One region of the Marichromatium purpuratum 984 genome, then DNA from elsewhere that is predicted to be linked to it. Evidence: predicted binding sites of a transcription regulator. Region 1 holds the regulator's gene; each other region holds the start of a gene.
The links. Region 1 encodes sigma-54, which starts transcription at its own class of promoters, with help from an activator protein. Its sites were predicted from a motif close to TGGCANGNTNCNTGCTT; they were not measured.
Positions count from the first base shown of each region.

Region 2: the regulator sigma-54 is predicted to act here: its motif matches at 1,613-1,629, upstream of MARPU_RS05980 (PEP-CTERM sorting domain-containing protein).
Region 3: the regulator sigma-54 is predicted to act here: its motif matches at 1,499-1,515, upstream of nifB (nitrogenase cofactor biosynthesis protein NifB).

Region 1 covers NZ_CP007031.1:363,724-366,994, reverse strand. Annotated here, with positions in the region: gene lptB (LPS export ABC transporter ATP-binding protein) at 1-241, shown strand, start outside; gene MARPU_RS01670 (RNA polymerase factor sigma-54) at 423-1,895, shown strand; gene hpf (ribosome hibernation-promoting factor, HPF/YfiA family) at 1,931-2,278, shown strand; gene MARPU_RS01660 (PTS sugar transporter subunit IIA) at 2,567-3,025, shown strand; gene hprK (HPr(Ser) kinase/phosphatase) at 3,045-3,271, shown strand, end outside.
Region 2 covers NZ_CP007031.1:1,306,830-1,310,100, forward strand. Annotated here, with positions in the region: gene MARPU_RS05975 (LrgB family protein) at 1-355, shown strand, start outside; gene MARPU_RS05980 (PEP-CTERM sorting domain-containing protein) at 619-1,518, opposite strand; gene MARPU_RS05985 (hypothetical protein) at 1,744-3,132, opposite strand; gene MARPU_RS05990 (outer membrane lipoprotein-sorting protein) at 3,129-3,271, opposite strand, start outside.
Region 3 covers NZ_CP007031.1:64,022-67,292, reverse strand. Annotated here, with positions in the region: gene typA (translational GTPase TypA) at 1-763, opposite strand, end outside; gene MARPU_RS00305 (hypothetical protein) at 1,166-1,351, shown strand; gene nifB (nitrogenase cofactor biosynthesis protein NifB) at 1,578-3,071, shown strand; gene MARPU_RS00295 (4Fe-4S dicluster domain-containing protein) at 3,089-3,271, shown strand, end outside.

The DNA of each region.
Region 1 (3,271 bases):
CGAGCCCTTCGCCGGCGTCGACCCGATCGCCGTGGGCGACATCAAGGCGATCGTCTCGCACCTGCGCGAGCGCGGCATCGGCGTGTTGATCACCGATCACAACGTGCGCGAGACGCTCGACATCTGCGATCGCGGCTACATCATCAGTAATGGCGAGGTGATCGCCGCCGGTCGCCCCGACGAGCTGCTCGCCAACCAGCAGGTACGCGACGTCTATCTCGGTGCCGACTTCGCCATGTAGCATGTAGGCAGCAGCATCCGCGCCCCGCTGCTACATATTGGGGGTAAGATGAAGACCATCGCGTCCCGGCAGGGGACGCGCTTGACGTGACTCAGGCACCTTTGTTGCCACCCGACCTATAATCGTCATAGGACGGTCATCGACCCGGCATAGAGACAGACGCAAGACGCATCGGCGATCCATGAAGCAAACCATCCAGCTTCGCCTCGGCCAACACCTGACGATGACGCCCCAGCTGCAGCAGGCGATTCGCCTCCTGCAGCTGTCGACGCTCGAGCTGCAGAAGGAGATCCAGGAGGCGCTGGACTCCAACCTGATGCTCGAGGAGGCCGAGGAGGCCGACCGCTTCGCCGCCAACGGTGAGGACAGTGGCAATGGCGCACACGAGTCTCCGCCCAGCGATGAGCAGGGCAGCGCCGAGCGTGAGCTCCAGGGCGAGACCAACGAGATCCCCGATGAGCTCCCGGTCGACACCCAGTGGGCCGATGTCTACGACGGCTATCTACCGCCGAGCATCCAGGGCAGCGCCGAGAACGCCGACTTCGACCCCTTCCTCCACCAGAGCCGCCCCCAGACCCTGCACGATCACCTCATCTGGCAGCTCAACCTCATCCGACTGAGCGAGCGCGACGAGATGATCGCCGAGGCGGTGATCGACGCCATCGACGCGCGCGGCTATCTTCGGGCCGATCTCGACGAGCTGCTGGCCACCATCGGCGACGATCAGATCAGTCTCGAGGAGATCGCCACCATGGTGCACCGGGTGCAGTCGTTCGATCCCCCGGGGGTCGGCGCCCGCGATCTCGCCGAGTGCCTGCAGATCCAGCTGCGTCAGCTCCCCGCCGAGACCCCGCAGCGCGACCTCGCGCTGGCGATCTGTCGCGACGGCTTCGAGCACCTGCCGCGCAAGGACATCGCCGCGCTGATGCGCCGCTTCAAGCAGACCGAGCCCGAGATTCGTGGTGCACTCACGCTGATCTGCCAGCTCAACCCGCACCCCGGCGACTTGATCGCGCAGGAGCCCCCGGAGTACGTTGTACCCGACATCTTCGTGCGCAGACAGAATGGTCGCTGGTCGGTGGAACTCAACCCGGAATCCACACCCAAACTGAGGGTGAACGCGGACTACGCCAGACTGATCCGGCGCGCCGACACCAGCAGCGACAGCGTCACCATGCGCAACCACCTGCAGGAGGCGCGCTGGTTCATCAAGAGCCTGGCGAGCCGTAACGACACCGTGCTGCGGGTGGGCGCCAAGATCGTGGAGATGCAGCAGGCGTTCTTCGAGCACGGCGAGGAGGCGATGCGGCCGATGGTGCTGCGCGACGTCGCCGAGGCGCTCGAGCTGCACGAGTCGACCGTCTCCCGGGTCACCACGCAGAAATACATGCATACGCCGAGGGGCACCCTGGAGTTCAAGTACTTCTTCTCGTCCCACGTCAGCACCACTTCTGGTGGGGAGTGTTCATCAACGGCGATCCGCGCGCTCATTCGTAAGCTGATCGCCGCCGAACCCGCCAGAAAACCCTTGAGCGACAGCAAGATCGCGGCCGAACTGGCCGATCGCGGCATCCAGGTCGCGCGTCGAACCGTCGCCAAGTACCGCGAGGCCATGGGTATTCCAGCCTCGAACGAGCGCAAACGCCTGGCATGAGCAGGCTGTTTGGAACCCCTGTAAGGAGTCCAATGATGCAAATCAATCTGACGGGTCATCACGTCGACATCACCGAGGCACTGCGCGACTACGTCGACAGCAAATTCGCACGCCTGGCGCGTCACTTCGACCACGTCACCAATGCCCACGTCATTCTCAGTGTGGAAAAGCTCGACCAGAAGGCCGAGGCGACGCTACACATCAATGGTGGGAAGCTCTTCGCCGACTCCGTGCATGAAGACATGTATGCCGCGATCGACGGCCTGACCGACAAGCTCGATCGCCAGATCCTGCGCCACAAGGAGAAGAAGAACGACTATCGCAGCGCACCCGGCCCGAAGGCGGCCGATGCCGAGGCCGACGTCGAGGCCGATACCGAATAGCCCGGCAACGGCCTGATGGCCCATGCGTCGGCGGGGCGTCGGGGACACCCGACACCCGCCGGACCGACGCACCGACACCTCGAACGGATCCGTGACCGCGCCGTTCGGGGTGTTTTGCATTGAGACCCTGAGATCCGAGCCGATATCGACACCTGCCGGCTCCGACGACTCGAAGGACACCCAGACCCCATGACCACGACCACGCGCCCCGATCACCCGCCGGTATGGACACCGGACACCGTCGCCGCCCAGCGCCCCTGTCCCTGCGACCACCAGGAGCCTTGACCGATGTTCAGTCCAGACCTGATCAGCGAGGCCCGAGTCAGCTGCGGTGCCGAGATCGCCAGCAAGAAGCGGCTGCTCGAGACGCTCGCCGAGCTGCTGGCCAACGACCACCCCCGTCTCAACACCGAACTCGTCTTCGAGCGTCTGCTCGAGCGCGAGCGACTCGGCAGCACCGGACTCGGTCACGGTGTGGCGCTGCCGCACGCCCGCATCAAGGAGATCAACGAGGTGCTTGGGGCCTTCGTCAGCACCAGCACCGGGGTCGACTATGACGCGATCGACGGCGAGCCGGTCGATCTCGCCTTCGCCCTGCTGGTCCCGGAGAGCGCCACCGAGGAACACCTCCAGCTGCTCGCCCGGCTCGCCGGCATGTTCAGTGACCCGACCACCCGCGCCGCGCTGCGCGAAGCCCGCTCGGCGGCGACCGTGTTGCAACTGATCGAGACGAACGAGGCGCGCTAGCGCCACGCCGGCCTGGGCCATGCTCGACAGCCTCCAGTCACTCCTCGAACAGACCGGCCCGCGGCTGCAGCTGCGCTGGCTCAACGGCGAGCCCGAGCAAGGCTCCCCGCTGCGCCGGCCCGAGCGTGCACGCTCGCGCGAGTCGCTGATCGGCTCGCTCAACTGCATCCACCCCAACTGTCTGCAGGTGATCGGCCGCGCCGAACAGCGCTACCTCCAGGCACTGGGCCGCACCGCCTTCGAGGA
Region 2 (3,271 bases), 940 kb from region 1:
TGCCGATCGCATGGTGCTGCTCTCGCTGGCGCCCAAGTCGGTGACCACGCCGGTGGCCATGGGGATCGCCGAGAAGCTTGGCGGTATCCCGGCGCTGACCGCCGCCCTGGTAGTACTCACCGGCTTGGTCGGGGTGCTGTTCGGCGTCGGGGTGTTGCGCCGGTTGGGGATCCGCGATCCGGCGGTGATCGGGGTGGCGCTGGGGACCGCTGCACACGGTATCGGAACCGCCCGGGCCTTCCAGCTCGGTCATCGTGAGGGCGCGATGGCTGGCCTGGCGATGGGACTCTCGGCGGTGCTCACCGCGTTGCTGCTGCCGTTGCTGCCGCGCGGCTTGGCGCTGCTCGGGATGTAGGGGGGATCAGCCATCAGCGACCAGCGATCAGCCACCAGTGATAGGAGGTGGTTTGTCTCGTCGTCGCGCAGCTGATGGCAGGCCGACACCGAAGACGGGTCGCGTGCTTCGCGCCTCTGGCAGCCTTGCGGTTGCGGGGCATTGGGCGCAGGCATCGAGTATAGACGCCCACTGGCGGCTGGCGGCTGGCGGCCCTTCCCCAAACGCCGACGGCGGCCCGGAGGCCGCCGTCGGATCATGCCGGCTGACGCGAGGTCAGCAGATCAGGCGTGCTTGCGACGGCGGCTGCCGGCGAAGCCGATGCCGAGCAGACCGGCACCGAGCAGACCGAGGGTGGCCGGCTCGGGGATGCTGCCGGTGACCGAGCCGTCGAGCTTGGTCTGGCGGACGGCGGCCGGGCCACTGGGACCGGCGACGAGCAGCAGCTGGTTGGCCGTCGGGATCGGCGGATCGACGTTGGTGTCGAGTTCCAGCGTCGGGGTGCCGCCGGCGGCGAGCTTGTCGAAGGCATCGATGAAGACACCGTTGTCGTCCTGGATGAACAGGAAGTTGTCCTCGGCGAAGGTGATGTCGAAGAACAGGTCGAGATTGGCGCCGCTGAGCGCCGAGCCGGTGAGTTCTCCGGTCAGCACCAGACGGTCGTTGGTGTCGTCGGTGAAGTCGTTGAAGTAGATATCGAAGGTGCCGCCGGTATAGGTGGGACCGCTGGCGCCGAGGTCACCGAAGAAGGTGTACTCGACCTGCAGATCCCAGGTCTGCAGGAAGCCTTCGTTGTCGGTCGCGAGCGGCGGCACCAACGGGCTCAGGGCGTCGATGTCGCACTGGCCGAGCGGACAGTTCGGCATGACCAGATCAACGGTGGTGACGCCGTCGAGCGCGGTCCCGGAGGTCGGGATGCCGTAGCTGGCGAGCGTGGCGGGGTCGTTGGTGTCGAAGAAGGACCCGGCCACCGAGCCGTCGGTGAAGTCGTAGATCGAGGTCGCGAGCAGCTGGCTGTAGCCGAACTCGTCGAAGGTCCCGGTCATGGTGTTCGCGTCCGGCGCGCCGATGAAGCGGCCAGCGTCGTAGCTGTTGTCCGGGAGGTTGATGTACATCAGGCCGGCGCTGGCGACATTGGCGGTCAGGGCGGTCGCTGCGGCCAGCGAGATCGTCAAGGTCTTCATGGTTTCACTCCTGCGAGGTTGAGCTGTATGCGCGCTGTCGGGGCGCCGTCGGCAGCTTCCTTTGCCGGAGTCACGCGGCCCTCGATGGAGCTATATGCAGATGTCGGGCCAAATTTTTTTATTGTTTTACTTCAGTCGCTTACGTTTTTTGTTGGAGTTCTTGCAGACATGTGTGGGGCTGGTTGTAAAGTCTGCCGACACTCCTGTGCGGGATGTCTCAGTGGCTCAGTAACGCACTCGCCAGCCGGTGGCGATGAGGGTGTCGTCGGCATAGAAGTCGCCGAAGGTGCCGTCCTCACCGTCGAAGTAGTGCACCCCGAGATAGAACTCGTGGGGCTCGCGGGCGATGTAGGCGATCTCGGGGTTGAGATAGAGGTCGTGGCGGTTGAGTCCCGCAGCGAAGCGTAGCCGACCACGCCAGCGACCCTGTCCCCACTCGCTCTCGAGCTGGCCGTTGAGGCTGAGGGTGTCGACCCAGTCGATCACCGGTGGTGCGTCGAGCAGGTGACGCCCGGCCAGCTGCAGGTTGATGCGAGTGTCGGCGTCGCCCGGGTAGAACTCGATCCCGGCCACCCAGTCGAGCCCGGCAACAGTGTCGAGACGCAGGTCGCGGGTAGTCACCGGGACATCGCTGAGCCAGGCGGCCTCGAGCCGCAGCGTGGCGCCGCCGATCACCACTCCGAGGTCACCGCCGAGGATGGTGGTGTAGGGGTGACGCCCGAGGAAGGTCGGGCGCTCGCCGCCGGCGGCGAGCGCGCTGGCGACATCGGCGCCGGCGGCGAGCGCACGCCGCACCGCCGGGTCGAGTTCGTAGTAGGGCAGTGAGTGACGGGTGTGCTGCACGGTGAGTGCGTAGTCGAGACCGCTCAGACTCTGGCTGAAGCGCAGACCGGCGCCGGCGCCGCCGGGGCGATCGTCGCCCGTGCTGGCGCCGCGCACCAGGGCCGCGAGCAGTGGATCGGAGCGGATGCCCAGCAGTCGTCCCTGGTCACGGTCGACCGGGTACCAGACGCTGTCGTCGTCGGGCAGCTCGGCGGGGCGGAATTCTGGGATCACCACCAGGTCGAGCTTGTGGTCGGTGCCGAACTCCTCCCAGCGCAGCAGCGGCACGGCACGGCGGCGGTCGTCGAGTTCGTCGATGGCGAAGCGGCTGATGTCCTGTACCGAGAGCCGGTCGGTCGGCGGGATCTCGTCGACCCGCCCCCAGAGCACGGTCTGCGCGCCGAGGGTGAGGCGTCGCCGCGGGGTGCTGTAGCGCAGATAGCTCTCGTCGTAGTCGAGCGCGAGCGCGCGCAAGCGCTCGGCGCCGGATTGGGCGTCGGCATCGAGGCGTAGCGCCGCGCGCAGCTCCCAGGCCGGTGTCGGGCGCCATGCAGCGGCGATCACCCCGGTGAAGTGGGCGCTGGTGGCCGCGCGCGCCTCGCCCTCGGTGAAGGCGCCGAACTCGGTCCACAGCCGATCGATGCCGAGTTGCAACGCCCGTTGCCCGGCCGTTGTCGTCGGCTCGGGCAGTGCCGTCGGCGTCTCGGGTGCGCCGATGATCAGCACCTCCTGCGCCTCGACACCGACGGTGGCGAGCGCCAGCAGCAGTGGTGCGAGGACGCGGGCGCTCATGGCCGGAACCTGGACTCGAACACCGGATCCTCGAGCGCGCGGCGCGAGAACAGCACCGGGTCGAGTCCTCGGTCATAGCGGGTGAGGGTGCTGGTCATCCGCGTCTGGTGGCCGCTGCCGAGATCGGTCATGAGGCTGT
Region 3 (3,271 bases), 300 kb from region 1:
TCTTGACCTTCTGCCGGGTGCCGTCGCGCTTGACCACGGTCACCTGCTGATTGGGGCGCACGCTGCCCTGGCGAATGCGCCCGACCGCAATGGCGCCGACGAAGGCGTTGTAGTCGAGGGTCGAGACCTGCATCTGGAAGGGCGCCTCGGGCTTGACCTCGGGGGCCGGGCAGTGCTCGACGATGGCCTGGAACAGCGGGCTCATGTCGCCGTCGCGCACATCGTCCTCGAGTCCGGCATAGCCATTGAGCGCCGAGGCATAGACGATGGGGAAATCGAGCTGCTCATCGGTTGCGCCGAGACGGTCGAAGAGATCGAAGACCTGGTCGATGACCCAGTCCGGACGCGCGCCCGGACGATCGATCTTGTTGACCACCACGATCGGACGCAGACCGTGGGCGAAGGCCTTGCTGGTGACGAAGCGGGTCTGCGGCATCGGTCCCTCGCGGGCATCGACGAGCAGCAGCACCGAGTCGACCATCGACAGCACACGCTCGACCTCACCGCCGAAGTCGGCGTGCCCGGGGGTGTCGACGATGTTGATGCGATAGTCGTTCCAGCGGATCGCGGTGTTCTTGGAGAGGATGGTGATGCCGCGCTCCTTCTCCAGCGCGTTGGAGTCCATCACCCGCTCCACCGGCCCGAAGCGCTCGCCGAGCGTGCCCGACTGCTGCAGCAGCTGATCGACCAGGGTGGTCTTGCCGTGGTCGACATGGGCGATGATGGCGATATTGCGGAGTTTCTCGATTTGCTTGCTTGACAATGCCTTATCACTCGTTGACGAGGCGTCGCGCGCCTCTTTGGGTGTTCACTGGGCCCGGGGATTATGGGGCGGACTCCACACGGCCCGCGCCAGGGGCATCACGGCGAGGGATGCGCCCGAACGGGTCCGATCTCGTCGAATATGGACGCGCGGGATGGTCTTCTTGACCCGTGGTCGCGACCAAGGAGTTGGTCGACAGGCACCCGGACGCGCGCAACCGGCAAAGCTGTCGGTCAGCGGCTCGACGATGGAACGGGTGATCACCAGGCGTGCCAGGGTTGGGAATTCATAAGTATACACCGTACGGGCCAGGGCCCAGCAGGGGCGACGAAAAAAAACCTGTCGGCCCCGATCATCACCACCATCGCCGCCACCCTGTGCACCCACCAGCGCGCGGGCCGGATGTCCAACCATGCCCATCTCGAGCCGATGGCGGGGCACGCCAGCCGCGTCGGCAGCCTCGATACCTACCGGGCGCGGGCCGACGGCAACGCCGATCTGTTCGAGGGCGTGAACATGACGCCCGCGAGCGGCGCCCGCCCGGAGATCTATCGCGGCCTCGGCAACACCCCCGACCTGCGTGACTGACCGCCCGGCGGCGCCGGGAAACACCACCACGCACTGTACCGATTGTCACAAAGCCCGCCGACACGGCCTGTTGCGATCCCCACAAGGGTCACGCCCCCAGCCATTCGCCACACGCAAAAACAACCGGTTACCGCACCCTCTTCAGTCAGGCACGCTGCTTGCTCATGCACGACAGAACCATTGAATCCGCGGGGCCCGACGCCCCGTCAGTCGTGGAGGCCAGACGATGGAGTCGAAGCAAGCGGGTCACGATCGAAAGACCCCCACCTCGGGTTGCGCTGCGGGGGGCTGCGGTGGCGGGAGCGCGCTCGACCGGCTCCCCGCCGCGACCCGCGAGCGGGTGCGTAACCATCCCTGTTTCTCGGAGGATGCCCATCAGCACTACGCACGGATGCACGTGGCGGTGGCGCCGGCCTGCAACATCCAGTGCCACTACTGCAACCGCAAGTACGACTGTGCCAACGAGTCACGGCCCGGCGTGGTCTCCGAGCTGCTCGAACCGCAGCAGGCGGCGGACAAGGTGGCGGCGGTGGCCGCCCACATCCCCCAGCTCTCGGTGGTCGGCATCGCCGGTCCGGGCGATCCGCTGGCCAACCCCGAGCGCACCTTCGCAACCTTCCGGCTGATCGCCGAGCGCACCCCGGACCTCAGGCTGTGTGTCTCGACCAACGGCCTGGCGCTGCCCGAGGCGGTCGACACCCTGTGTCGCTACAACATCGAGCACGTCACCATCACCATCAACTGTCTCGACCCCGACATCGGCGCCGAGATCTACCCCTGGGTGTTCTGGAACAACCGCCGCGTGCGCGGTCGCAAGGGCGCCGAGATCCTCATCGAGCAGCAGCAGCTCGGGCTCGAGCGGCTGGTCGAGCGCGGCATGCTGGTCAAGGTCAACTCGGTGCTGATCCCCGGGGTCAACGACCAGCACATCACCGAGGTCAGCCGCGCGGTCAAGGCCAAGGGAGCCTTCCTCCACAACCTGATGCCGCTGATCGCCGAGCCCGAGCACGGCACCTTCTACGGCCTGATGGGCCAGCGCGCACCGCGCGCCAGCGAGCTGCGCGCGCTGCAGACCGAGTGCGCCGGCGACATGGCGATCATGCGTCACTGCAAGCAGTGTCGCGCCGACGCCGTCGGCATGCTTGGTGAGGACCGCAGCGCCGAGTTCACGCTCGAGCGCATCGCGACCATGGAGATCGACGACGCCGCCGCACTGGCGCGACGCACCGCCGCGCGCGAGGCGATCGAGCAGCGGCGCCAGGGCGTCGCCCCGGCGCTGGTGCCGCTGTCCACGCTGAGCACCACCCGCCCCCGCCCCGTCACCCACGCGGCACGCATCGCGGTGGCCAGCAGCGACGCTCGACTGGTCGATCAGCACTTCGGTCATGCCGAGCGCTTCCTCGTCTACGAGGTCGACGAACAGGGCGAACGGCTGCTCGACGAACGCCCACTCGCGCGCTACTGCAACGGCGCCGAGCACTGCGACGAGGACGACGACGCCCTGGCCCCGGCACTGGCCGCGCTCGCCGACTGCGCCATGGTGCTGTGCTCGCGCATCGGGCTCGCTCCCTGGGAGCGGCTCGAGACGGCGGGCATCCGCCCCAACGGCGAGCTGGCGATGCTGCCGATCGAGCAGGCACTGCGCGCGGCCCATCGCGAACTCGCCGAGCAGGGTGTCCTGAACGTCGATCAACCCCAGTGCGCCGCCCTGAGCGCCTAGCCACGGAGATCCCCGAGATGGCCCTGAAGATCACCGCCGGATGCGTCAACTGCTGGGCCTGCGAGCCGCTCTGTCCGAGCGCCGCGATCGAGCCCGCCATCCCGCACTTCCGTATCGATCCAGCCGCCTGCAGCGAGTGCGCGGGCGAATACGCCGACCCACAGTGCGCGAGCATCTGCCCCATCGAGGGCGCGATCGTC